DNA from 4 places in the Shewanella frigidimarina NCIMB 400 genome. Region 4 is predicted to be linked to each of the others. Evidence: predicted binding sites of a transcription regulator. Region 4 holds the regulator's gene; each other region holds the start of a gene.
What was found. Region 4 encodes LexA, which represses DNA repair genes until DNA is damaged. Its sites were predicted from a motif close to TACTGTATNNNNATACAGTA; they were not measured.
Positions count from the first base shown of each region.

Region 1: SFRI_RS11505 (YebG family protein) is a predicted target of LexA. The motif match lies at 4,646-4,665, and genes of this name have one in related genera.
Region 2: dinG (ATP-dependent DNA helicase DinG) is a predicted target of LexA. The motif match lies at 6,129-6,148, and genes of this name have one in related genera.
Region 3: SFRI_RS07190 (DNA topoisomerase III) is a predicted target of LexA. The motif match lies at 5,249-5,268, and genes of this name have one in related genera.

Region 1 is NC_008345.1:2,672,043-2,679,784, reverse strand. It holds gene SFRI_RS11525 (nucleoside recognition domain-containing protein) at 1-404, shown strand, start outside; gene SFRI_RS11520 (PqiB family protein) at 499-3,144, opposite strand; gene SFRI_RS11515 (paraquat-inducible protein A) at 3,131-3,844, opposite strand; gene SFRI_RS11510 (paraquat-inducible protein A) at 3,837-4,463, opposite strand; gene SFRI_RS11505 (YebG family protein) at 4,677-4,970, shown strand; gene SFRI_RS11500 (GAF domain-containing protein) at 5,020-5,478, shown strand; gene proQ (RNA chaperone ProQ) at 5,756-6,367, shown strand; gene prc (carboxy terminal-processing peptidase) at 6,389-7,742, shown strand, end outside.
Region 2 is NC_008345.1:3,147,308-3,155,049, reverse strand. It holds RNA gene ffs (signal recognition particle sRNA small type) at 260-356, shown strand; gene SFRI_RS13520 (late competence development ComFB family protein) at 525-827, opposite strand; gene SFRI_RS13515 (histone deacetylase family protein) at 926-1,849, opposite strand; gene SFRI_RS13510 (DUF2057 domain-containing protein) at 1,849-2,571, opposite strand; gene SFRI_RS13505 (primosomal replication protein) at 2,581-3,243, opposite strand; gene SFRI_RS13500 (TSUP family transporter) at 3,240-4,013, opposite strand; gene dinG (ATP-dependent DNA helicase DinG) at 4,022-6,097, opposite strand; gene SFRI_RS13490 (DNA polymerase II) at 6,233-7,742, shown strand, end outside.
Region 3 is NC_008345.1:1,667,537-1,675,278, forward strand. It holds gene folC (bifunctional tetrahydrofolate synthase/dihydrofolate synthase) at 1-994, shown strand, start outside; gene SFRI_RS07170 (SPOR domain-containing protein) at 1,066-1,692, shown strand; gene SFRI_RS07175 (CvpA family protein) at 1,845-2,333, shown strand; gene purF (amidophosphoribosyltransferase) at 2,368-3,882, shown strand; gene SFRI_RS07185 (tRNA (adenine(22)-N(1))-methyltransferase) at 4,441-5,145, opposite strand; gene SFRI_RS07190 (DNA topoisomerase III) at 5,316-7,277, shown strand; gene msrA (peptide-methionine (S)-S-oxide reductase MsrA) at 7,446-7,742, shown strand, end outside.
Region 4 is NC_008345.1:281,674-289,415, reverse strand. It holds gene plsB (glycerol-3-phosphate 1-O-acyltransferase PlsB) at 1-1,488, opposite strand, end outside; gene lexA (transcriptional repressor LexA) at 1,753-2,367, shown strand; gene SFRI_RS01365 (cell division inhibitor SulA) at 2,364-2,870, shown strand; gene coxB (cytochrome c oxidase subunit II) at 3,266-4,852, shown strand; gene ctaD (cytochrome c oxidase subunit I) at 4,862-6,457, shown strand; gene SFRI_RS01350 (cytochrome c oxidase assembly protein) at 6,459-7,022, shown strand; gene SFRI_RS01345 (cytochrome c oxidase subunit 3) at 7,019-7,742, shown strand, end outside.

The DNA.
Region 1 (7,742 bases), 2.4 Mb from region 4:
TTCAGCTAATCCCTTATTTGCTGGCGATGTTATTAGCCATTGGATTTCTTAGGGCTTCAGGGGCGCTAGATTATGCCTTACAGCTGTTAGCTAGTGGCGTGAGTGCATTAGGCGCAGATACGCGCTTTATTGATGCGATGCCAACCGCGTTCATGAAACCTTTTAGCGGCTCTGGTGCGCGTGCGATGATGTTAGAAACGATGAGCCATCACGGAGTTGATTCTTTTGCGGGCCGCCTAGCGGCTATTTTACAAGGCAGTACCGAAACAACGTTTTATGTATTGGCTGTGTACTTTGGTTCAGTGGGGATCCGTAATGGACGTCATGCACTGGGATGTGGTTTAGCAGCAGATTTTGCAGGTATTAGTGCCGCCATCGGTGTGTGTTATTGGTTTTATGGTTAATCATCATTATCGAGATTAACCATAATATAAATAGAAAGGCCGATATATTTATCGGCCTTTGCTTTTGTACTAATTGTATTATCGCTAGATGAAATTACTTAGCTTGGGTAGGTCGCCATTGTGACCATTCTTCCTGCATGTTCTCATGCAATGGGAAACGGTCGGTGGTGTTGATACGGTTACTGTCTGATGTGGTATCTTGGGTTGCAAATGCAATACCACCGGCGAGTATTGTTTCTAATGAGCCAGTTTCTAACTGTGCACCAGAAAATAAACCAACGTCTAACTTAATACCAGATGCATCCCAAAACTGGCTAGTCTGGTTAATTAAGTGACCATATTCAGCATTAACATGGGCAAACAACGTAATTTCTGTACCTGAGTCATCCAACCTATACCCATCAATTTGTCCGACTTTAATTCCACGGAAAAACAAGGGTGTACCGACCTTAATTGAACCTAGCTGGTCATCGACTAATTGGAATGCTAACGCATCTTTAGGTACGGTAGCCTCAAAGCTCGAGTGAGGTTGGGCAACAAAATTATCGATAATCTCTGTGCTGTTACCTGGAATAACTCCAATATAAGGACCCGTTAACAGTGTTTCGGGGGCATTAATACCCGCTAAAGAAATTTGGGCATCGACGATGAAGTATTCCGTATCGCTAGCACTAAAATGGTTTGCGTAATGACCATAAATATACGCTTGTGCATTAAGAGTGGTTAAATCTTGGTTTAGCTTAACCTGTGACACTTCACCAATTTTATGACCTTGATAACGAATAGCGGCTTTTTCTGCCACTTTTGTACTCACAGGCAGAGTGAGGTTAATGACCTTAGCCTGCATGAGTGCGAGAGACTTTGTATCATATAATCGTAGATTAGGTTGATTATTTGCAGTATCAACTTTGTCGTCAATATGACCAAGAGTAATGCTACCATTTATTGCACCTTTTAATGGAGCAACATTGATATCGACACCGGCTAAACTGGCATTGATGGCTACTGCATCATTACGCCAAAAAACCGTAGTCGGCTTAATTAACGGAACAAATTTATTGTCTATATTGATATCGATATTAAATTTGTCTGTTTTCGCTAACCAATTGACTTTATTCACTGAGCCTATTTGCATTTTTTTGTAATAAATTGGCGATCCTTCAGCTAAGTCCGCACCATCAATACTGGTTAAGGTAAAGGGGGTAAGCTGTTGTTGAGCGTAAAGCGTTTGGGCCGATTCAACTGATTCGTGCAGTGTTAAAGTACTATTAGCCGAAAGCAGCATTTCGCTGTTACCCGGAATTAAGCTAATAGCGCCTTCCAACATCGTAGTGAGGTCGCGAGTTTTAACATTAACGCCCTCTAGTGAAGCATTAATGGCTATGGCACTTTCAGGAACAAAGAAACTACCTTTAGTTAGCAAACTTTTAAATTCTGGTTGAATTTCGATACTATATTCAACAGTTGAAAAGTCTTTACTTAAACCAATACTGGTTATCTGTCCGATTGGCAATTGCTTATATCGCACTTGCGCACCATTGCTGACACCAGAGTGGGTAGTGGCAACTACAGTCAATTTCAGTTTGTCTTGACTGAGTAAATCAGGAGCATGTGATGCCAATTCAAATTGCATCGGCTCTTCAGTTACTTGAGTGCCAGGTAAGACATTAATAACACTTCCTGTAACCAGTCTACTGACGTTTTTGACACCTTTTAATGATAACTCAGCCCCACTTATCCAAAATTGGCTATCACTGGTAATTAATGCTTTGTAATGATGCTCTACTCGAGCGATAAACTGCACCCCTGCATCAGTTAAGGTGACTTTTTCAATCTCACCGATAACAATACCGCGGTAGGTGATAGCGGTGCCTTCATTAACATCTTCACTGCTAGATGCGGTTAAACTAAACTGAACGCCTCCAATTGCGGTGAGCTCATCTTCATAAAGGTTGTAAATATCACCATTTTGGGCTTTTTCAGTGTAGCTGCCGGTATCAAAGCTGATACCGCCAGCCAAAATAGACGCGATACTTTCAGTGCTGACTTTTATCCCCGCTAAAGATGCATCAATTTTTAAGCCAGACACATTCCAAAAATGGGAGTCTTTATTGACTAAATGGGCATATTGTTCTTGAACAAATGCGCTGATAATAATTTGTTTATTTCCGTCGAGGCGATAACTCACAATGCTTCCGACAGGTGCTTGACGGTAAAAGACCGGTGAGCCAACATCAATTGATCCCAGTTTAGGGGATTTTAGTTCGATCATTAGCCCTTCACTGCCGGGGAGTATCGCAGGCGCTTCACGTTGTGCTTCAAATACGGTCGCCGAGCGGCCATCACCAGGTTGAAGGGCAATATAATTACCTGAAAATAATGTATCGAGTCCTTCAACACCGGTAATGCTGGCTTTAGGTTTTACTAACCAGAACAGGGTGTTTTTATTGAGAAATGGGTCGGCACGGTAATCCATAATAACTTTAACGTTAACCCCTTTAAGATCATCGTCTATACCAATATCAGTGACTTTACCAACAGTCAGCCCTTGGTATTTCACCAGCGTTTTACCGATATCAATACCTGTAGCGCTAGGAAAATGAATTAATATTTCAATGCCGGATTCTTTGATGCTTTTGACCCCTAACCAGGCACCTAATATCAAAGCAACAACCGGTAATAACCATATTGGCGAGAATAACTTTTTCTTCACAATTTTAGGCGATTCAATTTGTGTCATTAGTGTTTTCCAAGCGGTCCCAAAGTAATCGAGTATCTAACACTTTTGCCGCGAGTTGCGTTAGTAAGATAACTAGCGCAAATGCTGTCGCGGCAGGTGCAGGTTTTGCGTCTAATAATTGCCCCATATTAACTAAGGCAACGGTTAATGAAATAACAAATAAATCGAGCATTGACCAACGTCCAATCCATTCAATGATATGAAATCCAACCATTAATTTTCTTTTTGATATTGGTAAGTTAAAACTGATAGCCGTTAAATAAGTCGCTAAGCCAAATATTTTAAGCCAAGGTACTAAAATACTGGCAGTAAAAACAATAATAGCAATCGGGAACATACCGGTTTTGACTAAATGACTAATACCACTAAAAATGGTGTCATTGGTGACCACTCCACGATTAGTCAGCAAGGTAATAGGGTAGATGTTGGCGACCACAAGTAAAATAGTCGCTGTCACCAATAAAGCCCAACTTTGCTGGATACTGGCATAATTACGGCTACTCAATTGACTAAAACAACGTCGACAATGACTGTTGCTGGTGACATTCAGTTTGCGACAAACAGGGCATAAACATAAGCCAATTTTCTTGCCCTGAATATGAGGCAAAACCTCAGTTTTCGCCTCGTTATCGGTATTCGCAGTTTGCTTAGTGCTGTCCACTATATGTTCATTGGATGGTGTAATTGGAGTACTAGGCATCTACATAACTCCACATGTGTTCTAGATTATATTCACGTTGTAAAAATAATATGATGATAAACAACATCGTAAAACTGAATGTCCCCATACCAAAATACACATCTGAAAAGTCTGATAACTGAAAGGCCGACACGAGAAAACTGATGACATAAATTTCTAACATGGTCATTTGTGATATCAAACCATGATTTTTTAACAATGTAGTATAAGTTCTTTGCCAAAATGAGTTGTGCAGTTTTAATTTTACAATTACAACTTGAGCCATAATTGACAAAATCAATAACCCAGGCGCGATAACTGCAGCAACCATTACCGCTAGGCCTACAACCCAATATCCTTCGGCCCAAACCGTCACGGCAGCTTGCAGCACCGTAGTGGTTCGTACACTGCCAAGGAAGTGGATTTCGAGTACTGGCAATAAATTAGCAGGAATAAAAATAATTAACGCAGCAACGCATAATGCTAGCATGCCATTAATAGAGCAATAAGGAGAATCGTAGAGTGCCGTGTGGCAACGCGGACAAAGCGCGCGAGCGCTAGAAGGCAAAGCACGTTTTCTGACTGCCAAATCACATGATTGGCATAAAATTATCGAATCATGATCATCAAATTCATGCATGAAGAATTAATCTAATCCATAGTAAAACACATTATTGGGTAGCGAAGAGTCAAACCTCTTTGCTTGGCCTTATATTGGCAGACAAATGAGTTAATTGTTAAATAATCTCGATTTTGTTGTGTTTGATAATATCAGAATAATCAGAACACTTGCATCATAAGTTAACTATGTGAGATTCTATGCACTGTATATAAAAACAGTGAGGATTACATCATGGCAGTGATAACCCAATTTGTCGTGGTCAGAGAAGGGGTGGAAAAGATGACATTTATATCGAAGAAAGAGGCTGATGCCTACGATAAGATGCTTGATATTTCCGATAACCTAGTGCCATTTCTTATTAAGGCAGACCTCGGACTTGATGAAAATAAATGCGAACAACTAGCATTTTATCTAGCAAACAATAAAGATGAGCTTTCTAACTTGCTAAAAGGCATAGTACAGGTTAAAAACGCTCCTACAGCGAAAACTAAAAAGACTGCGGCTAAAAGTACATCAGTAGAATAGTCGTATTCATCACTCATTCTTGGAGTGGGTGTCAGCTTAAGGAATGAAAATGAAAACCGAATTTTACCAAACATTAAATCGTCAAGCACAAGCCTTACTTGAAGGCGAAGATGATTTAATTGCTGCCATGGCTAATTTTTCAGCGTTGTTAAATGACAGCCTAGAAGACCTAAACTGGGCTGGTTTTTATATCAAGCGTGGTGAACAATTAGTCCTTGGTCCATTCCAAGGTAAAGTGGCTTGCACCCGTATTAATATGGGCAAAGGTGTTTGTGGCACTGCCGCAGCAGAAAATAAAACCCAACGAGTTGCCGATGTTCATCAATTTGACGGCCATATTGCATGCGATTCTGCCAGTAATTCAGAAATTGTGATCCCTGTTAGACAGGGTAATGAGGTTGTGGCAGTGTTAGATATTGACAGTCCATTACTGAATCGATTCGATCAAGATGATCAAATTGGTTTAGAAAACATGGTAAAAAGTTTCGAAACTTGCCTATTTGGTTAAATAGCGAACAAATTAGATTAAATCATGGTCGCATTCGCTGTGGCTGGCTTTATAATATGCCGCTATACGCATTTGTGCTGGATTTACTGATGAGCGATGATTAAGCTGAGAGTAAGTTTGGTTAAATTGTTAAGGTTTGTTTCAATGACTTTAGCAAACTGGCGGATAGTGATATTTTGTACGTTAAGCTTTAACAGTAAGGTTTAACGAAAGATGAACGACTGCATGGCAACTTTTATGCCGCATAATCAGTCCCTTTATTAACGTGGAAGTAAAAATGGAATCAACAGACAAGTTGACCGACACCAACGCAATTTTAGCGTATTTATATGAAACCTTTCCTTTATGCTTTATTGCAGAAGGTGAAACTAAGCCATTAAAAATTGGTTTGTTTCAAGATTTGGCTGAACGGTTAGCTGATGATTCTAAAGTCAGTAAAACACAATTACGTGTAGCGCTTCGTCGTTATACAAGTAGCTGGCGCTATTTGAAAGGCGTAAAAGCAGGTGCTAAACGTATAGATCTTGACGGTAATGAATGTGCTGAATTAGAACAAGAGCACATTGACCATGCTATTTTGACGCTTAAAGAAAGCCAAGATAAAGCCAAAGCAAAGCGTCAAGCCTTAGCGCCTAAAAAGCCGGCGAAGAAAGTGGCACCTAAACGTGCACCAGCCGTTAAAAAGGAACGTCCTGCACCGGTAGCTGCTCCAGTGATTAAACTTGTGCCTGCTAAGCTAGAAGATTTAAAACAAAAACAACGCGTTAATGTTAAATTAGGTGCCACACCTGTTCCTGGTGTTGTAACTGATATTAATAAAGAGGATGTGCTTGTTCAATTAGATTCTGGCTTATCCATCAAAGTACGTGCAGAGCACATACTATTATAGAAATTTAAGGAGTACTTGTTGATGCGAAAACTTACCTTGGCCGCGTCAATTGCCAGTTTATTTGTCGGCTTTTCGGCATGGGCAATTTCACCAACGATTCAAATCAGCGAGTTACCTAAACTAGCACAAGAGCCACAACATAAAGTGGCTAGCAAGCGAGTAACAACTTTGTTTACTCGCTCGCATTATCATCGTTTTGTACTTGATGATGCATTCTCTGAACAAATATATACCCGTTTTCTTGAGCAACTTGATTATCGTCGTAATGTGCTGACAGCGGCAGACATTGCGAGCTTTAGTCAATATCAAAACCAGTTTGATAACATGGTCGAATCAGGCGATATTAGCCCTGCATTTACCATGTACGATCTAGTACAAAAACGTCGTTATGAGCGTTTTGCTTATGCTTTGTCTTTGCTTGATAAAGAGTTCGACTTTACTCAAGCTGGCGATGCGTATGAATTTGATCGCAAAGATGCGCAGTGGCCAAAAGACGAAGCCGAAGTGAATGAACTTTGGCGTCAACGCGTTAAATATGACGCACTAAATCTAAAGTTAACCGGTAAAAAGTGGCCTGAAATTGTTGAAGTGCTCGAGAAGCGTTATAACAATGCCATTAAGCGTTTAAGCCAAACACAAAGCGAAGACGTGTTTCAAACAGTCATGAATGCGTTTGCTCGTAGTGTTGAGCCTCATACCAGTTATTTATCACCTCGTAATGCAGAACGTTTCCAAATGGAAATGAATTTAAGTCTCGAGGGGATCGGTGCTGTGTTGCAAATGGATGATGACTACACTGTCATCAAAAGTTTAGTGGCCGGAGGGCCGGCGGCCAATAGCGAGAAATTATCACCAGAAGATAAAATTGTTGGTGTTGGTCAAAAAGACGGTGACATTGTTGACGTCATAGGTTGGCGTTTAGATGATGTTGTTGATTTGATCAAAGGGCCAAAAGGCAGCGAAGTCGTATTACAGATTTTGCCGAAAAAAGGCGGGGCGAATGCTAAACCTTTTGAAGTTGTCATTACCCGAGATAAAATTCGTTTAGAAGACCGTGCTGCGACGTCAAAAGTGGTTGAGCCTAAAGAAGGCCAGTATGCCAATCGTAAAGTCGGGGTGATTCAAATCCCTGGGTTTTATATGAATTTGTCACAAGATGTGGCCAAAGAAATCACTAAACTTGAGAAAGACAATGTTGAAGGGATTATTATTGACCTTCGTGGCAATGGCGGTGGGGCATTAACCGAAGCGACATTGCTCACTGGCTTGTTTATTGATATGGGGCCAGTTGTTCAAATCCGTGATGCTAATGGTGGCATTAATCAAAATCGTGATAATGATGGCGCCAGTGCTTACAATGGCCCACTTACTGTGA
Region 2 (7,742 bases), 2.0 Mb from region 4:
ATTTGTATTATTGACAACATAAAATAGTGTGTTTGGCATACATTACTTGTGAATAGTTCGATTTATGTTGATTAACCTATCTGTTATCCCACCCCTTATTCCATCTAGTATTCCCCGTTAAGGTTAAGTATTGCGCAGTTAGGTAGAGGATTGAAAACTTATTAGGATAAAGGCTTGATCCAGCCAATGGGTTAGGGGATAATCGCCCCGTTCTGACACATAAGCTTTGTATTTTATGATTCAGAAGTCAATGGTGACCCTAGGGTCCCCCCGCAACGATAACTTGTGAACTCGGCCAGGCCTGGAAGGGAGCAACCGCAGCAAGTGACTCGTGTGCCGGGGTGTGGCTCTAGGGGAACCTCCAATATTCCCCGTATGATTTCACCGTATTAATTCAAAATTCAAATCAAATCAAAACACATCCATGTTATATGAATGAACTATTCATTAAATGAACATAGCTAATACTGATTTAACATATATTCATTCAATATCCCGTAAAATATCAGCTAATGCTGATTAAATTACTGTTGTTGTTCGGCTGCGAGCTCAGCTTCTTCCTTTAAGCGTTTTTGCAAGTTTGCTTTGAGGAATTGCCTTGAACGTTCAAGTGCTTCACTGATCTCAGTTTTCATCTGTTTTAATTCTTGATAATTTTCGAAAAAATACGTGTCAACTAAATGGCGAATGTACCTCACGGGTAACTGATTCAATGTGACGCAGCATAAATCCGCTAAGTATTCTTCTGGCAATTCTTCCATTAAGCCTTCATCTCGCAGCATTTCCATTAATAGAACTTCATAATAGTTTCGGATCTCTAATTGCATTATTACGCTCCATTGAGACAGTTTAGTTTATCGACATCAGCTTAAATGCCGAGATGGTTGTTTAATTTAGTGGTGCATTATTGTTGGTTTTGTATTGCCTAATACTGTGATGCCCATAATTCATTGGCCGCAACTAACAATTGGCTATGTCGGATTGTTAATTCTGCTTCACTACGACTATAGCCTCCCCCTATTACTGCTGCAAGTGGGATGCCATGCATTTTTGCTATTGATATTACCTGTTTATCTCTAGCGAGAATACCTAGATTCGAAATGCTGAAATATCCAAGGTCATCATGTTGATGAATGTCGACCCCTGCGTCATAGATGATCAGATCTGGCTGATGGATGCGAATCAGGTAAGGTAATATTTGTTGTATATGTTCAAGATATTGTTTGTCGGTACAACCTTTATCCAGAGCAATATCGTGATCAGATTGTTGCTTTCGGGATGGGAAATTTTGCGCACAGTGGATAGAGCAGCTAATGATGTCTGGGTTGCCTTGGGTGAGTGTCGCTGTTCCATCACCTTGATGAACATCACAATCAAAAATAAGTACTTTGTCTGCTCTTCCTGAGTCAATGGCTGATCTCGCTGCGATAACCAAGTCATTAAAAATGCAAAAACCACTGCCAAAATCATAGTGCGCATGATGATAACCACCAGTTAAGTGAACCGCGATTCCATGGTCAAGCGCCAATTCAGCGCACAAACGGGTGCCATTTACAGCGTGTAAAGTGCGGGTAACTAACTCTTGACTCCATGGAAAACCAATACGTCTTTGGGCTTTATGGTCTAAGGCACCATTGATAAATTGTTCGACATATTGCGGGCAATGCACTGTATAGAGCGTATCTTTCGATATCGGTGTAGGCGTATGGCGATATTGCTCAAACAATAATTGTTGTTTGAGCGCGTGCTGGTATAAATTGTGATATTTAGTGGTTGGAAAACGATGGGTGCTAGGTAACGCCAGCTGTGAATAGCTGGCGTGGTAAACAAAAGGGATCGATAGAGACATTACAGTTGTTTTATTGCCCAGCCCATAAATTCTTTACGGGTTTTGTCATCGGCTTGTAACCACCAATATTGGAGCATTTGTTCTGCTTGTGCTGGAGTCGGCTTTTGAGCCGTTGCTGCTGGCACTGCTGCTGGCACTGCTGCTGGCACTGCTGCTGGCACAGTTGCACTCATCGTAGCAGATTCAATATCTGATTTGACTGCTAATGCTTGTATCGGTTGACTGCCGTCACCCGTAGCTGAAGCTGATAAGGTTTCAATATCATGCTGGTTTTTATTGTTAAACAGACTAGTTATAAATGAGTTCTCAGTAAAATTAGTTTGTTCTACATTGTAAGTTACCGCAGCATTATCTTGGCGTTTAATGCTGATTTGTGGTTTTTTTGCGAATGCTTTTGGATTCTTAATGATGTCGCCATCAGCGGGTTGTAATAGATATTGATGATCGCCATCAACCGTTAACGTCACAATTAAAGGCGTTGATTTTACAAAAGATTGACTGTCACTAAAGGAATCATCAATCACATCATGATAACGAACAGCAATTTTATGGACACCATTGGTTAACGCTAAATCTGATTGATGGCTGAACATACTGGTTTCAACTTCTGCACCATCAAGTGCTAGGTACTCAAATGACATTGGAATGGTTAAATTAGCTGCTAATACTGACGATGATGTTAAAAATGCCAAAAGCGCACTTGTGGTAAATAAAGATTTCATTGTTGCTCCTTAACGTGGGTAACTTTGGCGAGGTCGTTCAAAAAGTTGAATACGCTCTTCAATATAACTGGTTGCTTGTTTACACTTTCCTAACCGACGGTGCATAGAAAGAATATCATTTTGCAGTTTTATTTTGTCATCACTATGACAGAATTCAAGAGATGCTTCCATTTGTTGTATTTTTTGCTCTATTTTTTTTGCCCAATTTAAATGTTTATTGAGTTCAGCGTAGAGTTGATGGCTGTTTTGCATCACATTGCTGGCTATCCAACCAAATCCACTGTCTTGTATTGCTTGTTGTTGTTTTTTTGCATATCGGGCACGGTTACTGGCTTTGCGCTGTTGTTCAGATTTAAGATTGATGTGAGTGGTCAGTAATGCTCTGCGTAACGCACTAAATCGGTCTTGAATACGATCGCAACTGAGTTGGATAACATTACCACCCAACTTAAGATAAAGCTGTTTTTCGAGTTGTTTAATGTCTTGACGTAACTGGGTGATACAAGGGCTAAGTTGGGCTCCTTGTTGGGCAAATAGTTGACTGTTAAAGCGTTCGATTTCTTGTAAAGACTGCCGTTGTGAAGGCGCTAAATTCTGGTCGTGTATTAATGCGTCTTGTTCAAGTTTCGCGAGCTGTTGTTTTAACATCGAGACCAATTGTTGGGTGTTCATGCCCATGCACTCCACGTAAGATGGACTGCTATCGACAATACCATAATAATGAATATTGGCTTAATAAAAGGTATCCCAAATCTAATTGCACTTTTTGCACCAATAAATGAACCTGCCATCATGCATATTCCCATCCATAAGCCGAGTATCCATTGCACTTGTCCCATTGATGCAAAGATAATGAGCGCTGTGATATTACTTACCGCGGTCATCACTCGAGCTAATCCACAGCTGTGTAATAGAGGCAGTTTATGCAGCGAGATAGACGATACTGTCCAAAAAGCACCAATTCCTGGCCCTGCAAATCCATCGTATCCGCCCAAAATAAAACCTTGGCTAATCTGCTTGTATTTGGGTGAGCGATATTTTGGAACGATGGTATTTTTGTCCCCCATCGCTTTGGGGCTAAATAAGGTATAAATCGCAATGCTAATGATCAGTAGTGGTAGTATTTTGTCTAGCCATAGTGGGTCAATTAGAAATACTAAACCACAACCTGCAATAGACCCGACCAGCGTGGCAAAAAAACATGCTTTCCATAATGCAGGGCTAAATAGATGTTGTTTATAAAAAGTATAGCTCGATGTAAGAGAACCAAAACATGCTGCTAACTTATTGGTTCCTAGTGCTAAATGTGGTGGAATTCCAACCGTTAGTAATGCTGGAATAGACAGAAGTCCGCCACCGCCAACAATGGCATCAATAAAACCAGCAAGTATACCGATGACCGCTAATATAGCCCAATGGCTAGGGTCTAATAATAAATCCAACTCAATACCTATTCAATAACACGTCTAAAAGGAGGAAGGGCATCAATTAATGATTTGCCATAACGTTTAGTGACCAAACGACGGTCTAAAATGGTCACTCGACCATAATCTTGCTCTTTTCGTAACAGTCGGCCACAACTTTGGACTAATTTACGTGAAGCGTCAGGAATTGTCAGCTGTAAAAAAGGATTACCACCTTTTACTTTTAAGTATTCTGCGTGAGCTTGTTCTACTGGTGAGGTTGGGACGGCAAACGGCAGTTTGGTTATGATTAGGTTTGTTAAGTAATCACCTGGTAAATCAAGCCCCTCAGAAAAACTGCCAGTACCGAAAATGACACTGGGTAGACCGTCATCACAGCGTTTTTTGTGTTGTTCTAATATCTGTTGACGCGGAATAGCGCCTTGAACAAAAAGCTGATCTTTAGGGATTTTACCTTCAACTAGCTCAACCACTTTATCCATTTGCCAATATGAAGCAAACAGCACTAATGTGGCCATTTCACCATCGATGAGTGTCACAATATGTTGTGCTAGTTCGGTGGTGTAATTATCGTCAGTAGGTTCGCACACCATTTGAGGTATAAATAAAGTCGCATTATTTTCGTAATCGAAAGGGGATAATAACGCTAAAAATCGGCTGCCATCATTCATTGACAGTCCTACTTGATGAGCAAAATGGTTGAAGCTGTTTAAGGCTCGAAGCGTTGCGCTGCATAACACCACTCCAGCGGCTTTTTGCCATAACATAGATTCCAGCATAAAGCCTACTTCTATAGGTGATGAACAAAATAAATAATCTTGTTGTTTACCTGTAATTAATTCAGCCCAACGTGCCATCGGCGCGCCTTTTTTACTGTCTTCTTTGGCCATCATTTTCCACAACTTATGTAAATTATCCAGCCGTTGTAAAATGAATCCAGTTTCTGATAACAACCCTTCTGACTGGTGTTTAGGCACTTCACCATCTTTTATTGCTTCAGTTAATACTGATACCACTTTGTTAAATTGCTTTACCGCTGAACCTGATGCCGTGGCAAGATTTTCTGCCTGTATTAATAATGATTGAGGCAATTGGCCATGTTCAAAACGAAGTCTGGATTCAGGGTTAGCGAATAACTGCGGTTGGGTATCACAAAAATGAGCAACCTGAGTCAGTAAATTGGTTAACTCTGTGGTGTGATCAAGCATTGCTTGTACAGGAGCAATGATATGAGTGGTTTTTAGTTGATTTTGTAACTTAGAACAAGTTTTCGATGCTTTTTCTAACCAATCGCATGCGCCACGAAGTGTGGCTTGAGCACTGGAGAAATCTCTGGCGACAATAGGTAAGTGATGAGCTTCGTCGATAACATAAAACATGTCTTCTGGTTCTGGTAAAATGACGCCGCCGCCAAGTTCTAAATCGGCAAATAGCAGACTGTGGTTAACAATGAGTACATCCCAAGTGTCGACATCTTCACGGGCTTTATGAAACGGGCAATTATGGTGCGCCGATACTTGACGGTGACAGCTGTGCTTATCACAGCAAATTTGCTGCCACAAAAAATCAGGGATAGGGTGCTTTAAGGTATCAATTTCACCATTCCAGCGTTTTTGATGAAAATCTTGATGCAATTTTTGTAATTCGTTAATTTGACTTTGGTCGGGTTTAGTTTGCCACATGGCTATTTGCGAGCTGTCTTGTGCCCCGATCATGGCTTCAAGTTTGGCTAAACATACGTAGCGCTGACGACCTTTTACCAAACCAAATTTAAACTCAATACCTGATTGTTGTAAAAAATGAGGTAGATCTTTATGGAGTAATTGTTCTTGAAGTGCCACGGTTGCAGTAGCAATACAGACTTTCTTTTTACTCGAGATGGCTAAAGGGATTGCACCTAAGATATAAGACAAGGATTTACCAATACCAGTACCTGCTTCTACCACAATGATACGACGGTCTTTGTCATACTCACCCGCTAAGGTTTTGGATATTTCAGCTACCATATAGTTTTGTTCGCGACGAGAACGAAATTGCGGCATAGAGGCTGCAATTTCTTTGTAAATGGTGCGAATTTGACTTTTTATGTTATCCGGTAGCATAGGAAGTATGATTTCTACATAGACTGAATTATGCTGTACATAATAACAGTGAATTAGCATGCCACGAAGTAATAAATCAAATTGAGTAAACTTGTGCAGGAATTCAAACCCGTTGTGAAGCCAACAGATTATCCAATGACTAATACCCATGTGAAGGGACGAGTATTAACTCGCCATGCTATTTATCGGCATGGACAATTAGTCCTTCAATATTATATCAAAACCGCTGAAGGACCTGTATTAGCTGAACTATATCACAGTGAAGTGATCTGTTTCTGTCGTCAGCAAGATGTGGATCAATTAAGTCAAAAAGTCGGCTTTGCTCTTAAGGCTGAGACAATATCATTGCTGAGTTTTGCACATGAACCTATCAGTGCGCTGTATCTTAAATCAAATACTCAATTGAAATTACTTGGTCGTATTGCTAGTGATATCGGTATTACCTTATTTGAAGCCGATATTAGGCCTGAGCAACGCTACCTAATTGAACGGTTTATCGCCTTAGATATTGAATGCTCAGGGCATTATCAAGAGCGTAATCCAACTTCAACTATTCCTTTGTTATCGATTAATCGGGCTAGAAAAATGCCCAGCAACGAACTAGTCGATATCCCATTAAAAATGGTTTCACTGGATTTTGAGTGTAGTTTTACTGGGGAACTTTATTCGGTTGGTTTATATGGTGCCGATTATCAATGTGTGTTTATGGTGGGCGAACCGCAAGCAGAATGTCATGATTTTATCGTTTGGGTACAAAATGAGGTTGAACTGATACATCATTTAATAGCGTGGTTTAGCGACTATGATCCCGATATTATTATCGGTTGGGCAGTAGTGACCTTTGATTTAGCCTTGTTGTTCAAACGCTGTGTTTTACATCAAATTCCATTATTAATTGGTAGAGGACATACCGAACTGAGCTGGAAAGTTGCCGATAAATATAGGCCTGAAACACTCTCTTTACCTGGGCGCGTGGTGTTGGATGGTATTGATTGGCTTAAAGCGGCATTTTATCAGTTTGATAGTTTTTCGTTAGAGTCTGTATCACGGCAATTATTATCTGAAGGTAAAGCCATTGATCATGTAGAAAATCGTGGCCAAGAAATTACCCATTTATTTGAACAAGATAAAAATGCATTGGCTTTTTATAATATTACAGACTGCCGGCTAGTGTGGGATATTTTTGAAAAAACACAGTTGTTAGATTTTGCTATTGAACGCGCTAAGTTAACGGGTTTGGAGTTTGGCCGAGTGGGTGCATCGATTGCGGCATTTTATCATTTGTATCTGCCTCACTTACATCGAAGTGGTTTTGTAGCACCTGCACAACCCGCTAGCCAAGGCTTAGAAAGCCCTGGTGGATATGTTATGTCTTCTATACCAGGTTATTATAAAGATGTTTTAGTATTAGATTTTAAAAGTCTATATCCGTCGATTATTAGAACATTCCTTATCGATCCTAAAGGCTTAGTTGAGGGGCTTTACGCTAGGGAAGTAAAAGGTGATGCAACGACAGTGGCTGGATATTTAGGTGCTCAATTTAGTCGAAAATCACCTATTTTGCCTGCATTAGTTGCCAGCCTTGCAGAGCAAAGAGAACTGGCCAAACGAGATAGAAATGCGCCGTTATCACAAGCGATAAAAA
Region 3 (7,742 bases), 1.4 Mb from region 4:
ACGGGTGCAAATAAATCAACAAGACGCTAGTGATGACGCTCTTATCGAAGCTTTTTGTGCCATAGAGGCGGCGCGAGGTGATATTTCATTAACCTTTTTTGAATATGCTACCTTAGCTGGTTTATATTTGTTTAAAGCTGCTAAAGTCGATGTGATCATCCTTGAAGTGGGTTTAGGTGGACGGTTGGATGCAACCAATATTATTGATTCCACAGCCACTATTTTGACCTCAATCGATCTTGATCATCAAGAATATTTAGGCGATACCCGCGAACTGGTTGGCAGAGAGAAAGCTGGTGTGTTTCGCCCCGATTGTGTCGCTATTATCGGTGAGCCAGACTTACCGTTGAGCATCACTGAATATGCGAATCAACTCCATACAACCCTTTATCGTGTTGGGCATGAGTTTAATTACCATAAAAATCAGACTCAACCAGCATTGTGGCACTTTGAATCTGCACGGCAGTCATATACAGGTTTAACGGTGCCAAGGTTACCGCTAGCTAACGCTGCTAGTGTTGTTGCGCTGCTAAGCCATATTTGGCCGCAAATAAGCCAACAGCACATAAACCAAGGATTACAACAAGCTCAACTCGCTGGGCGACTAGAGCAGGTGAGTCAGCAACCATTAGTATTATTAGATGTTGCGCATAATCCACATGCCGTCAGATATTTAGCGCAACAGTTACAGGCTTACCAAGGCCGTCGTATTGTAGCCTTGTGTGGCATGCTTAAAGATAAAGACATTAAGTCAGTATTGGCGACATTAGCCGAGCAAATTAGCCATTGGAACTTGGTGAGTTTAGATAATCCACGTGGCGCATCAGCACAAGCATTGCGTCAAGCATTGCCCAATGACGGTAGCTGTGAGCATGTAAGTGAGTTTGCTGACATCGCTAGCGCATGGCAAGCTATACAAGCTACAGTCAATGCAGATGATGTGGTTATTGTCTTCGGTTCTTTTTATACTGTAGCTGGCTTTAAATCTTTATAAACACTATTTATGTCAGACGTCGGTCGTGCAAGCCATCATTAACGTCATTTGGTTAAAAAAGGGAATTAGCTTTGAATCGTCAATTTCAAAATCGTTTGGTGGGTACCATCGTATTAGTGGCCTTAGGTGTGATTTTTTTACCCGATTTGTTAGACGGTAAAAAAACGCAGGTGGTTGAGGAGTTTACTGAAATTCCTTTACGTCCAGTTCAGTCAAGTGCTTCAAATAAAGTCAATTCTGACAATAACGCTGAACCAGCGGAAGAATTCCAAGTGTTAACGATTGCTGAGCCACAAGATCTCAGTAATGATATCGTTGCATTAGGGGAAGCTGAACCGAAAAAAGAATCGACACAAGCTGTTAAGCAGCCAGCTCCTGCTCCAGCTAAAATTACAACAGCAGTTAAAAAGCCTGAAACCCAGGTTGTTAATAAAGTGAAATCACCCATTACTGCTGGGTTTACATTGCAGTTAGGCGGCTTTAACAATATTACCAACGTAAAAGCATTGATAGCACAACTGCGTAAAGCAGGGTTTAACGCTTATACACTGCCTAAAGTTCCCGTAGAAGGGAAACTAACCAGAGTGTTTGTAGGCCCTGAAGTATCAGAAGAAAAACTTAAAGCTCGTCAGCAACCTATATTCAAATTAACCGGATTAAAAGGCAAAATCGTAGCCTATAATCCACAGGAACAATAACCTCTTCAGACGGTGTTTTGCGTGCGTGATTAATATTTACAATTTGATTGTTCTTAATCACGCAAGAATAATTTGTGCAATCAGAGGTGAGAAACATCTCTGTCTCTGTTAGAATCCCGCCGTCTTGAACCCTATACCGGATCACCATCTCCATGGTTTGGATTGATTACGCAATAATTATTGTCATCGGGTTATCAACTATTATTAGTTTGATCCGCGGATTCGCCAAAGAAGCCATGTCTCTTGTGGTTTGGTTTGCCGCTTTCTTTATCGCTAGCCAGTTTTATCTTGATCTTGCTGCTCATTTAACCCAAATGCAGGACGAGTTAGTCAGAAACGGTGTGGCGATTGCCATTCTTTTTATCATTACCCTGATCCTAGGGGCACTCGTTAATTATTTATTAGGCCAGTTAGTGGCTAAAACCGGATTATCGGGCACAGACCGTGTTTTAGGCCTGTGTTTTGGTGCCATACGTGGCGCGTTAATCGTTAGTGCATTACTGTTTTTTATGGATGCTTTTACGGCATTCCCTGACACCAAATGGTGGCAGGACTCTGTTCTTGTACCTGAATTTGGCGTGGTTATTCAGTGGTTTTTTAACTACCTTGAAAATACCTCAAGCTTTGTACCCAAAATATAAACATAAAAACACCTTACAGTGAGGAACCTTACCCATGTGTGGTATCGTCGGAATAGTAGGAAAATCAACAGTTAATCAGACCATTTATGATGCGCTGACTGTGCTCCAACATCGTGGTCAAGACGCAGCAGGTATTGTGACGGTTGACATGAATGCGTTTCGTTTACGCAAAGCAAACGGCTTAGTCAAAGATGTGTTTGAACCTAAACATATGCAGCGTTTACAAGGCAATGCCGGTATTGGACATGTTCGTTATCCTACCGCTGGCAGCTCGAGTGCATCAGAGGCACAACCGTTTTATGTTAACTCGCCATTTGGTATTTCGTTAGCGCATAACGGTAACTTGACTAATACGATTGAACTGGCTGCTAGCCTAGTCACAAAGCGTCGTCATGTTAACACTACCTCAGATTCTGAAATCTTGTTAAATCTGTTAGCCGATGAATTACAAGAAACGCGCAGTTTAACTTTAAGTGCCGACGAAGTGTTTGACGCAGTTGCTAAAGTACATGCGCAAACGCGTGGTGCTTATGCGGTAGTTGCGATGATTATTGGCCAAGGTTTAGTGGCATTTCGTGACCCATTTGGTATTCGTCCTTTGGTATTGGGTAAACACGAAACCGCAACGGGTACCGAGTATATGGTTGCTTCAGAAAGTGTTGCTTTAGACGCTGTTGGTTTTGAAGTGATGCGTGACGTAGCACCTGGTGAAGCTGTTTATATTTCTCTTGATGGCCAGTTATTTACCCGTCAATGTGCAGCAGACCCAAGCTATGCCCCATGTATTTTCGAATTCGTGTATTTTGCACGTCCCGATTCGAGCATTGATAAAGTGTCTGTTTATGCAAGCCGTGTAAACATGGGCGCTAAATTAGGCGAAAAAATTAAGAAAGAATGGGAAGATCACGACATTGATGTTGTTATTCCTATTCCTGAGACTTCGTGCGATATCGCATTAGAAATTGCACGTTGCATGGATTTACCGTACCGCCAAGGTTTTGTGAAAAATCGTTATATTGGTCGTACGTTTATTATGCCTGGGCAGTTAGAGCGTAAAAAATCAGTACGTCGTAAACTGAATGCGATTAATACCGAATTTAAAGGTAAAAACGTATTATTGGTTGATGACTCGATTGTACGTGGTACTACGTCTGAACAGATCATTGAAATGGCGCGTGAAGCTGGAGCAAAGAAAGTATACTTTGCATCAGCAGCACCGGAAATCCGTTTCCCGAATGTGTATGGTATTGATATGCCAACGTCTAATGAGCTTATTGCTCATGGCCGTGATGCAGACGAAATTGCCAAAATCATTGGTGCCGATGGCATTATTTTCCAAGACTTAAGCGACTTAATTGAAGCGGTAAGAATGGAAAATCCAGAGATTAAGCGTTTCGAAACATCAGTGTTCGACGGTCATTATATTACCAACGACGTTGACCAAGCTTACTTGGATCATTTAACGCAGTTACGTAACGATGATGCCAAAGCCAATCGCTCAAAAGACATTGGCACTAACTTAGAAATGCACAACGAGTGTCATCCATAAGTTAACCACTGTTTGTGAGTGATAAAAACCAGCATGAAAATGCTGGTTTTTTTATTTTAAAGCCTAGATGCTAGAACGCTTCGCGGCTAGAGGCTATAAGGGCGGTAAAGATCGATATCAAGTGAATGCTGCGAAAATGCCTAGATGCTAGGTCGCTTCGCGGCTAGAGGCTATAAGAGTGATAAAGATTGATATCAAGCGATGACAAGCGAATGCTGCGAAAATGCCTAGATACTAGGTCGCTTCGCAACTAGAGGCTATAAGGGCGATAAAGATAGATAACAAGCGATGGCAAGCGAATACTGCGCAAATGCCTAGAGGCTAGGTCGCTTCGCTGCTAGACGCTATAAGAGCGATAAAGATTGATAACAAGCGGTAACAAGCGATAGATATAGAGATCAAGCGATCAAAAACGACAAACATCGATCACAAGTGCATCAGGCTTAAGGGGACGCTTTCAAATACGATCATCGAGCAATATTGCGGTAACGCTTTTGAGCCGGGATCCAGCTTTTAAAGTGGTGTAGCGCACTCGTCGGAGAATGTCCGTTGTAGATGCTATATAAGTGCTTTAATCGCCAAATAATCTTGCAACGTTTGTGAGGCTTTTTGTGGGTTCGACAGGTTTATTTTTTGGTAGTGGGTCAGCACTTTGTTTAAATATCGCTTAGCAATATCGCGCTCTTGGTCATTGTTACATTGCCAAAATTTAGTGCCTACAGCGCTAATTTTAGCCGTAGTACTATCGCTATTTATTTGTGATGATGAATTGCTACGCGTTACGTAGATAATTTCATAAAAACGACGGTTTTGTTCAATCAGTTTTTCATCAATTAATTCACAATCAAGTTTGATAAGTTGTTGGCGTAACTCATATTGATGGTGAACTGGACACAATAAAAAATCGATACTGCGATCAGAATATTGTTGGCAAAGTGAGTTAACGAACTCGATCATCAAATCTCCACCCACTCCGGCAATAATCACCAAGGGCGTATGCTCATCTTGATCCAAAGGTATTGCTGACACATCACTACAGTGTACTTGCCATTTTGGTGGATTTTGCGGTGGGTAAAAACATTCGAGCTTGGCGGTTAACTGCTGCATCAATGCTGGCACAATGTCGACGAAATGGATCATGGCTGCATGTCTGTCTAGCAACGCGGCGCCGAGTAATCCATGGTCGCAACAGCAATCCCAAATATGAGTGTAACTATTGGGGATCATCATGTTGATATGTGCTAAGCGGTGGCCGAGTTTCATCTATTTATCAAGTTTGGAAGTGAACCTGCGCATTGTAATGATTTAAGTGACAAAGTGGTTAATTATTTCATATTTGCAGCTTGGCGTATTTAACGCTAATCTATACTGTAAATTTATACAGTTAAGTGGCGCGGTTCATCTTTTGAACGCTAGCGACCCAACAGTGGATTATGATTTTATATATTGCTGAAAAACCCAGTTTAGGTCGTGCTATTGCCGATGTTCTGCCAAAACCACATAAAAAAGGTGATGGCTTTATCACTGCTGCTAATGGTGATTGCGTGTCATGGTGTATTGGCCATTTGCTCGAACAAGCAGAACCGGACGCCTATGACGATGCATTTAAGTCATGGAAACTCGAACATCTTCCCATCGTGCCACAAACGTGGAAACTACAGCCAAAACCTAAAACACGCAGTCAACTTACGGTGTTACGTAAACTGGTTAAGCACGCGTCATCGATAATTAATGCTGGCGATCCAGACCGAGAAGGGCAGTTGCTGGTCGATGAAGTGATTTCTTATTTGGGTGTGAAAGGAGACAAACTCAATCAAGTTCAGCGCTTATTAATTAGTGATTTAAACCCACAAGCCGTAAAACGCGCGCTAGGGCAGTTACGCAAAAATCGTGAGTTTGTGCCGTTATCGACCTCGGCATTAGCACGAAGCCGCGCTGATTGGTTATATGGCATGAACATGACTCGCGCTTACACTATCCAAGGACGAAAAGTCGGCTATCAAGGTGTGTTGTCGGTTGGTCGAGTACAAACACCGTTACTCGGGTTAGTGGTACGCCGCGATGATGAAATCGCTGATTTTACCCCTAAAGCATTTTACGAAGTATTAGCCCATTTATTGACAGACCAACAACAAGCATTCACCGCAAAATGGCAACCTAGCGAAGCATGTCAACCATATATGGATGAAGACGGCCGAGTGTTAGCTAAAGGTTTAGCCGAAAATGTCGTTGCCCGTATCAATGATAAACCTGCGGAAGTCACTAAAATTGAAGCTAAAGATAAGCGCCAAAACCCACCATTACCTTACAGCTTATCGGCTCTGCAAATAGATGCTGCTAAACGTTTTGGGTTATCGGCAAAAGAGGTACTGGATACTTGCCAAAGTTTGTATGAGCGCCACAAATTGATTACTTATCCGCGCTCAGACAGTCGCTATTTACCTAAAGAGCAGCATGCTTTGGCACCAAAAGTATTGGATGCCGTGCTCAAAGGCGCTTCAGGCTTAATTGAAGGTTGTGAGTCTCCTAATAGCAAACTTAAATCTAAAGCGTGGGACGACAGTAAGGTAGATGCTCACCATGCGATAGTGCCAACTGAAAAGGTGGCTAACTTATCGACATTATCAAGCAATGAAGCCAAGTTATATCAACACGTGGCAAGGCAATATTTAGCCCAGTTCTATCCCGCTTATATCTATGCAGAAACCGCAGTTGAAGTGACCATTGCCGGTGGATTATTTACCACTAAAGCACGTCAGGATAAAACTTTAGGTTGGAAGCAATTATTTAAGCGGACTGCCACAGTAAATCAAGCTAGTTCTAATTCAACTAGCAGCGATGACGACAATGATGATGCGGTACTGTCGTTACCGCCACTGGTTAAAGGGCAAATATTGCATTGTCAGCGTGGTGAATTACTACAGAAAATGACTCAAGCACCGAAGCATTTTACCGACGCCACTTTATTAGGCGCGATGACGGGCATTAGCCGTTACGTAACAAACAGTGAAATTAAAAAAATCCTTAAAGAAACCGATGGCTTAGGTACAGAGGCCACTCGTGCAGGAATTATTGAATTGCTGTTTAAGCGCGGTTATTTAGTTCGCCAAGGAAAATCAATATTGGCAACGCCCGTCGGTGTTGGCTTAATCCGCAGTTTACCCGAATCAGCAACCACACCCGACATGACCGCCTTATGGGAAAACAGCCTCGATGCTATCAGCCAAAAACGTTTAAAGTACGATGCCTTTATGCAGCCATTGTTGAGCCAGTTAGATGGCCTAATCACTCAAGCATCGAGTCAGTTACCCTCAGCATTACAAGGTGTTGCCAGTAGCGCACCAAAACGCAGCTTTAAGAAATCGTATAAAAAGAAGGCTAAAGCGAAAAGCTAAATTGGCAAGTGTTACTTGCATTACAGTCTAGGTATTTCGGGAATATAGCTGTGTTAACTCACAATTAGGAACTTTGTAAATGTGAGTTAACTTTTAAACCATTAAGTTCATATAGTCGATATTTAGAGACAAACATACTAATAACCTAGGAAAATAAAGGAGAGTGTTATGAAAAGCACACTAGTGTTAACGATATTTGCAGTAAGTTTATTGTCTTATGCATCGAATGCCACCGCAGATAAAACCATTTTAGCTGGCGGCTGCTTTTGGTGTATGGAGTCAGATTTTGAGAAACTTGATGGCGTAACCGATGTGATCTCTGGGTTTACTGGCGGAAACATTAAAGACCCTATCTATAACGGTAACCATCGAGGGCATTTTGAAGCGGTTGAAATAACATACGATCCTAGCAAAGTGAGCTATGCAGAGCTGTTAGAACATTACTGGGTCAACATTGACCCTTTT
Region 4 (7,742 bases):
ATCTTTAGCTAGCTCATCACGCCACTCTGGCGCCTGCTGATTTAAGAACTGTTGTAAATTAATCGGCTCACCAAAATTCACATAACCTTGGCCAAAATTGCCTAACTTACGAATAGCACCAAAGACCTGCCAAACTGATTCTTTTTTCTTTTTCTTACCGCTTAATTCTTTGTGATACGTCGCCACTTCCATCACATGGTCATAACCTAAATACACGGGTACTAATGTCACTGGGCGCTCTATCCCACGAAGCACACTATTAATTGTCATAGCCAACATACCGGTTTTAGGCGCTAACAAACGTCCGGTACGCGAACGGCCGCCTTCAGTGAAATACTCGACCGCATAACCCTTAGCAAATAACTGATCTAAATATTCACGAAATACTGCGGTATAAAGTTTATTACCATTAAAACTACGACGGATAAAGAATGCACCACCACGGCGGAACATCGGCCCTGCTGGCCAAAAATTAAGGTTAATACCGGCAGCAATGTGCGGCGGAACCATGCCCTGATAATACAAAATATACGACAGTAGCAAGTAATCCATATGGCTACGATGACAAGGAACGTAAACAATTTCATGGCCATCATGATGTAACTGTCTTACTTGTTCGGCACCTTTGATATTGATACCACTGTATAATTTGTTCCATAACCAAGTCAGGAAACGTTCGGCAATACGCACCAAACTATCAGAATAGTCGGCGGCAATTTCATCAAGGTATTCAATGGCGGTTTCACGCGCTTTCTCGACCGTTACTTTCTTATTCGCAGACTCTTCTTCAATGGCTTTTTTGATAGATTCTGATTTTAATAAAGAGGCAAACAACGCTTGTCGATTAGGTAATTGTGGCCCTGTCATCACTTTGCGTTGACGGCGGAAATGCACTCGGGCAACTCGGGTTAATTTGTGAGCAATTCTTTTATCAGTACCATGTTCATCGGCCATATGACGAAGCGATAGTGCATTAGAAAACTGGACGAAATTATGGCGCCCTAAAAATAAAATCATTAACCATTTACGTAACCACGTAGGGTTTTCACGTTCAAATACTGCAGCTTTCATGCTGTCTTCTTCTTTACCGGGTGTACGTCCCCAATAAAGGCAAACAGGAACCAACTGTATATCTAATTCAGGACTCTCACTGTGAAGTGACAATAAGCTGGTAAAATAATTAAGGAATTTGTCACCACTTTCACGTTTACCAAATAGTGGTTTGCGGCCCTCTAAACAGACCACACGAGGCACGGTTAAGCCATCAAGCTGTAATGGCTCATAAGGACTGGGCAGACCAAAGCCCTCGGTGATTTCGCTCAACGCGGCAATATCGCTAATAGATTCCGTTTTCATTAAATAAACCAAAGGTTTAGTTGGATCTATATTGAGGTCATCAAAAGGATCGTGAGGGACCACAATGGTCTGTACCATCCACTTTTGAATCCATCTTAATGCTCGTAAAAATATTGAATCTGGTTTTGACATGGTTATTTTCGCAACATAAGCCACTGTAATATTGATGTATAGGATACCAGAAACCACCCTGCTTACACTATCAGACCGATCTATCTTTACGCTTAAGCTCTCACTATCAGAAATAACATAAGACAGAACATTAGTAATAGTTAACTAAAACATATTGTTGAGTGATACTTAATCAACAAAATACAAAAAATAGTTGGTTAATACTTGCGCGAACATAAACACTGTATATAATGACAGTCACTGTATAAAAAGACAGGAATCATCATGAGACCGTTAACGCCGCGCCAAGCAGAAATTTTAGACTTAATTAAAAACAATATCGCCGAAACAGGTATGCCACCCACTCGTGCTGAAATTGCGAATCGTCTTGGCTTTAAAAGTGCTAATGCCGCCGAAGAGCATTTAAAAGCATTAGCCAAAAAAGGCTTTATCGAGATCATGCCTGGGACCTCAAGAGGCATTCGTTTACCTCAAGAAGAACAGGTTGAAACCGGTCTGCCACTGATTGGACAGGTTGCTGCTGGTGAACCAATTTTGGCTCAAGAGCATGTAGAGCAATACTATCAAGTCGATCCAAACATGTTTAAGCCCGCCGCAGATTTTTTGCTGCGAGTACGTGGTGACAGCATGAAAAATATCGGAATTTTAGAAGGCGACTTACTCGCTGTACATAAAATGCAGCAAGCACGTAATGGCCAGGTTGTTGTGGCACGTGTTGATGATGACGTCACCGTAAAACGATTTGAACAAAAAGGTAATGTGATTTATCTGCATGCCGAAAATGAAGATTACAATCCGATAAAAGTAGATTTAAGTTGCCAAAGCCTAACCATCGAAGGGCTTGCCGTTGGCGTTATCCGTAATGGAGATTGGTTATGAACAAACTAATGGGCATCGCGCCACGCCACCCGGGCTTATGGGTAGATTTAACTGAAACAGAACTGCATAGCACCCAAACCATTCAAACATTACAAACTGTCACTCAAGGTGAAGCTGAACTGAGCCAATTGTGCAGCCAGTTAGCGATATTGAGCCAGCAAGGCAGATGGATTGTATTAATTAGCCCGCCCCATATTGGCTATAAACATATGCTGGCAAGTGCTGGTGTAAGAATGGATCGCATTTTACTGGTGCACACCAAAGATGAAGTCGAAACATTATGGGCCATGGAGAAAGCGCTCACTAGCGGTACATCGAGCGCAGTAGTGACTTGGACAAGCTCACTTGATGCTCGCGATAGTCGCCGTTTAGAAATTGTCGCTAAAAGTGCACGTGCATTAGGGGTGGTAATTGAAGATGTGAATGCTCACTTACCTCACAAACATCAACTTGTTAGCCCTACTTTAACAAATGGAACAAGTAATTTTTGCTCATTTCACTAAGCACGAACCCTTCATTACCAAGCCCTGTATTGAATTCAGGGTTTTTTTTCATCTTTTTTCAGCCTATTAGCCAACAAAGTGATCTTGATCAATGTTTAATCTACAAGTAATGTGGTTAACAAGGATGAAACATTTTTTATCTTTAATTGGACGGGAATGACAGTAATCAAGATTACTTTCAGACCAATGATCCAAATCAAAATTGATAAGTTCAGTCGTAGGTACAAGCGTGGTGCACAGCTAACAATAAAACCGTAAACCGTCTGTTTACAGCCACCAAAGTACTTTGAGGTCATCAAACTTTTTTCGGGAACCGAAGAGTTTGCATAGAGCAGAGAATTACTGTGTGACTCTTCTTTGTAGTTGCTATTTGCAATTAGCAGAGGAGTAGTCTTGTGAAGCAATGGTTGTATTGTTTACTGGTTGTGTTTGTAGCACTTCCGCTTGGGGCAACAGAAATGCCCCTCAACATGACTCAAGGCGTGACAGATATCAGTGGCAAGGTTTACGACCTCCATATGACAATTCTTTATATCTGTTGTGTAATTGGGTTAGTGGTGTTTGGGATCATGATTTACTCAATGATTTATCACCGCAAATCAAAAGGCGCTGTCGCGGCCAATTTTCACGAAAGTACCAAAGTGGAAATTGCTTGGACCGTCATCCCTTTCATCATCTTAATCGGCATGGCTATTCCAGCCACCAAAACCTTGATTGCTATGGAAGATCCCAGTGATGCTGATCTCACCATAAAAATTACTGGGTCGCAGTGGAAGTGGCATTACAGCTATTTTGATAAAGACATCGAATTTTACAGCACATTATCCACCCCCAGAGCTCAAATTGATGGCAGTGAGGCCAAAGGAGAACATTACCTCCTCGAAGTCGATAAGCCATTAGTACTGCCTATTAATCAAAAAGTGCGCTTCTTGATGACATCTGATGATGTTATTCATTCATGGTGGGTGCCGGCGTTTGCCGTTAAAAAAGATGCCAATCCAGGCTTTATTAACGAATCGTGGACCCGCATTGATAAACCCGGTATTTACCGCGGCCAATGTGCCGAATTATGCGGTAAAGACCATGGTTTCATGCCGATTGTGGTGCAAGCATTATCGGAGGCCGATTTTGATAATTGGTTAGTGGAGCAAAAACAACTAGCAAGTAATGCTGCTGCAGCCGCTGCGGCATCAATGTCTAAAACCTTGTCTCTTGAGGAGCTAACCTCACAAGGTGAGCAAATCTATATTGCTAGGTGCGCCGCTTGTCATCAACCCAATGGCGCGGGTCTTCCTGGTGTATTCCCATCATTAATTGGCAGCCCTATCATAAAAGGGCCTGTTGAAGATCACCTGAATATCGTCTTAAACGGTAAACCAGGAACCGCAATGCAAGCCTTTGCAAAACAACTTAGCGCCCAAGAAATTGCCGCAGTAATTACCTTTGAGCGTAATGCCTGGGGCAATAATAGCGGTGATGTAGTGCAAGCAGTTGATATAGGCAACTTTTTAGGCAGTAACGAGGCAAGCACCGAACCAAGTAAAGCAGTAACCGATGCAGCAAGTACTATTGCAGCCACGGCAACTGACATTACCGATGCGGTTACCGACAAAGCCAATCAAGTTGTCGAAGCCGTAGCAGAAACTGTTGTACCAGAGGATCTGCCCACTTTAACCTTGGAGCAATTAATTGCTGAAGGTGAGCAGGTTTATGCTACGACATGCGCTGCGTGTCACCAAGCCACTGGCGCAGGTTTACCTGGCGCTTTCCCTTCACTTATTGGCAGCCCTGTTGTTACCGGACCGGTTAGCGGACATATCGATATCGTTATGCACGGTAAACCAGGAACCGCAATGCAGGCATTTAGTGGTCAACTTAGCCCTCGCAAGATGGCGGCGGTGATTACGTATGAGCGCAATGCGTGGGGCAATAATTCTGGCGAGGCGGTGCAACCTGCCGATGTCGCTAGCCATGGACAGTAGGGGAAAACAATGAGCACAACAACGCACGATACACTGGCTACCGCTCATGATGATCATCATCACGGGGCTCCGAAGGGGCTAATGCGCTGGCTACTCACCACTAACCATAAAGATATTGGATCGCTATATTTATGGTTTAGTTTCATTATGTTTCTTACTGGCGGCGCCATGGCAATGGTCATTCGAGCTGAATTGTTTCAGCCTGGATTACAGCTAGTAGAGCCTAACTTTTTTAATCAGATGACCACAGTTCATGGTCTCATCATGGTGTTTGGGGCGGTGATGCCCGCTTTTACCGGATTAGCTAACTGGTTAATACCTATGATGATTGGTGCACCAGATATGGCACTACCGCGAATGAACAACTGGAGCTTTTGGATTTTACCCTTCGCCTTTGCCATGTTATTAGGTTCGCTATTTATGGAAGGCGGCGGTCCTAACTTTGGTTGGACATTCTATGCCCCGCTCTCAACCACCTATAGCCCTGACAGTACCGCCCTATTTGTTTTCTCCATTCACATCATGGGAATAAGTTCGATAATGGGCGCAATTAACGTCATTGTAACCATTGTAAACTTGCGAGCTCCTGGCATGACATGGATGAAGTTACCTTTGTTTGTGTGGACCTGGCTTATTACCGCATTTTTACTGATTGCGGTAATGCCAGTGCTCGCAGGTGCGGTCACCATGGTATTAACCGATAAGTTTTTTGGTACTAGCTTTTTTGATGCAGCAGGTGGTGGCGATCCGGTGATGTTCCAGCATATTTTCTGGTTCTTTGGTCATCCCGAAGTTTACATCATGATTTTACCGTCCTTCGGTATTATCTCCGCGATAGTACCAACCTTTAGCCGTAAAAAGCTGTTTGGTTATTCCTCAATGGTTTACGCCACTGCCAGTATTGCCATTCTGTCATTTTTGGTATGGGCACATCACATGTTTACCACTGGTATGCCTGTTTTTGCCGAATTGTTTTTCATGTATTGCACCATGTTGATTGCCATTCCAACCGGGGTGAAAGTGTTTAATTGGGTCGCAACTATGTGGCGCGGTTCTATGACATTTGAAACCCCAATGCTGTTTGCTGTGGCATTCATTATCCTGTTCACTATTGGTGGCTTTTCGGGTTTGATGTTGGCAATTACCCCTGCGGACTTCCAATACCACGACACTTACTTTGTCGTAGCTCACTTCCATTATGTACTGGTGACGGGGGCGATCTTCTCCATTATGGCGGCGGCTTATTATTGGCTGCCTAAATGGACCGGCCATATGTATAACGAGACCTTAGGCAAGTGGCACTTTTGGTGTTCGGTAATATCCGTCAACGTGTTGTTTTTCCCAATGCACTTTCTAGGTTTAGCGGGTATGCCACGTAGGATCCCCGACTACGCTGTGCAGTTTGCCGATGTGAATCAAATTGTATCGATTGGTGGCTTTGCATTTGGTTTATCTCAGCTAATTTTCCTTGTTGTGGTACTCAAATGTATCAAGGGTGGCAAACCCGCTGGAGATAATCCCTGGGAAGCTGCCGAAGGCTTGGAATGGTCGATTGCCAGCCCTGCGCCATATCACTCGTTTACCACTCCACCGGAGATTAAATGAGATGACACAGCCAACAAAATCAAATCGTAAGCTATTAATCATCCTGATTGCCGGGTCAATTGGTATGTTTGGGTTTGGTTTTGCGCTGGTACCGCTTTATGACGTGCTCTGCGATACATTGGGGATTAATGGCAAAACCCAAAATAGCGCCAGTAGTTATGAAGCGGTGGTGGTTGATAAAAATCGGACCGTAACCATTGAATTTGTGACTCAAGTTCAGTCAGGTATGCCATGGGAATTTAGCCCTAAAGTTAACCAAATAAGCGTGCATCCAGGGGAGCTCACTCACGCACAATTTTTGGTTAAAAACCTGTCGACACGTGACACTGTAGGCCAAGCAATCCCTTCGGTATCACCAGGCCAAGGTGCGGCATACTTTAATAAAACGGAATGTTTTTGCTTTAATCAACAACCTTTGGCTGCAGCAGCAACAGCAGAACTACCACTGATTTTTTACGTGGACCCTGATTTACCAGCGTCCATTAACACATTGACTCTCTCTTATACCCTTTACGACATCACCGATAGACAGGCGATAGTCATAGAGCAAGGAGCATCAAAATGACAACAAAGTATCAAACTTATTATGTGCCAGCCCAAAGTGCTTGGCCAATAATCGGTGCTATAGGTTTATTTTTAATTGCGTTTGGCGCAGGAAATTATGTACAACAATTAACCACTGAAAAAACCTCTGGCGGTTACATTTTAATAACTGGCTTGGCCGTGATTATCTTTATGATTTTTGGTTGGTTTAAGACCGTTATTGATGAATCAATGGCTGGACTGTATTCACCGCAGATGGATCGTTCATTTAGACAGGGAATGAGTTGGTTTATTTTTTCAGAGATTATGTTTTTTGGGGCATTTTTCGGCGCGCTATTCTATGCCCGCATGATTTCAGTACCTTGGCTTGGTGGCGCATCTAACAATGCCATGACCCATGAAGTGTTATGGCCTGCATTTGAAGCTATGTGGCCATTGGTTAAAACACCTGATGGCACTGCAACTGAAGCTATGCCATGGACGGGATTGCCATTAATTAACACCATTATATTGCTAACATCGTCAGTTACTTTGCACTTTGCTCATACCAACCTTGAAAAAGCCAATCGTAAGCCCTTGATAATCTGGTTAGCGTTAACGGTAATTTTGGGGATTGCGTTTCTCTGTTTGCAGGTTGAAGAATATAGCCATGCTTACCAAGAAATGGGGTTAACGCTCTCTTCTGGTGTCTACGGCAACACCTTCTTTTTGTTAACCGGTTTTCACGGCATGCACGTCACTA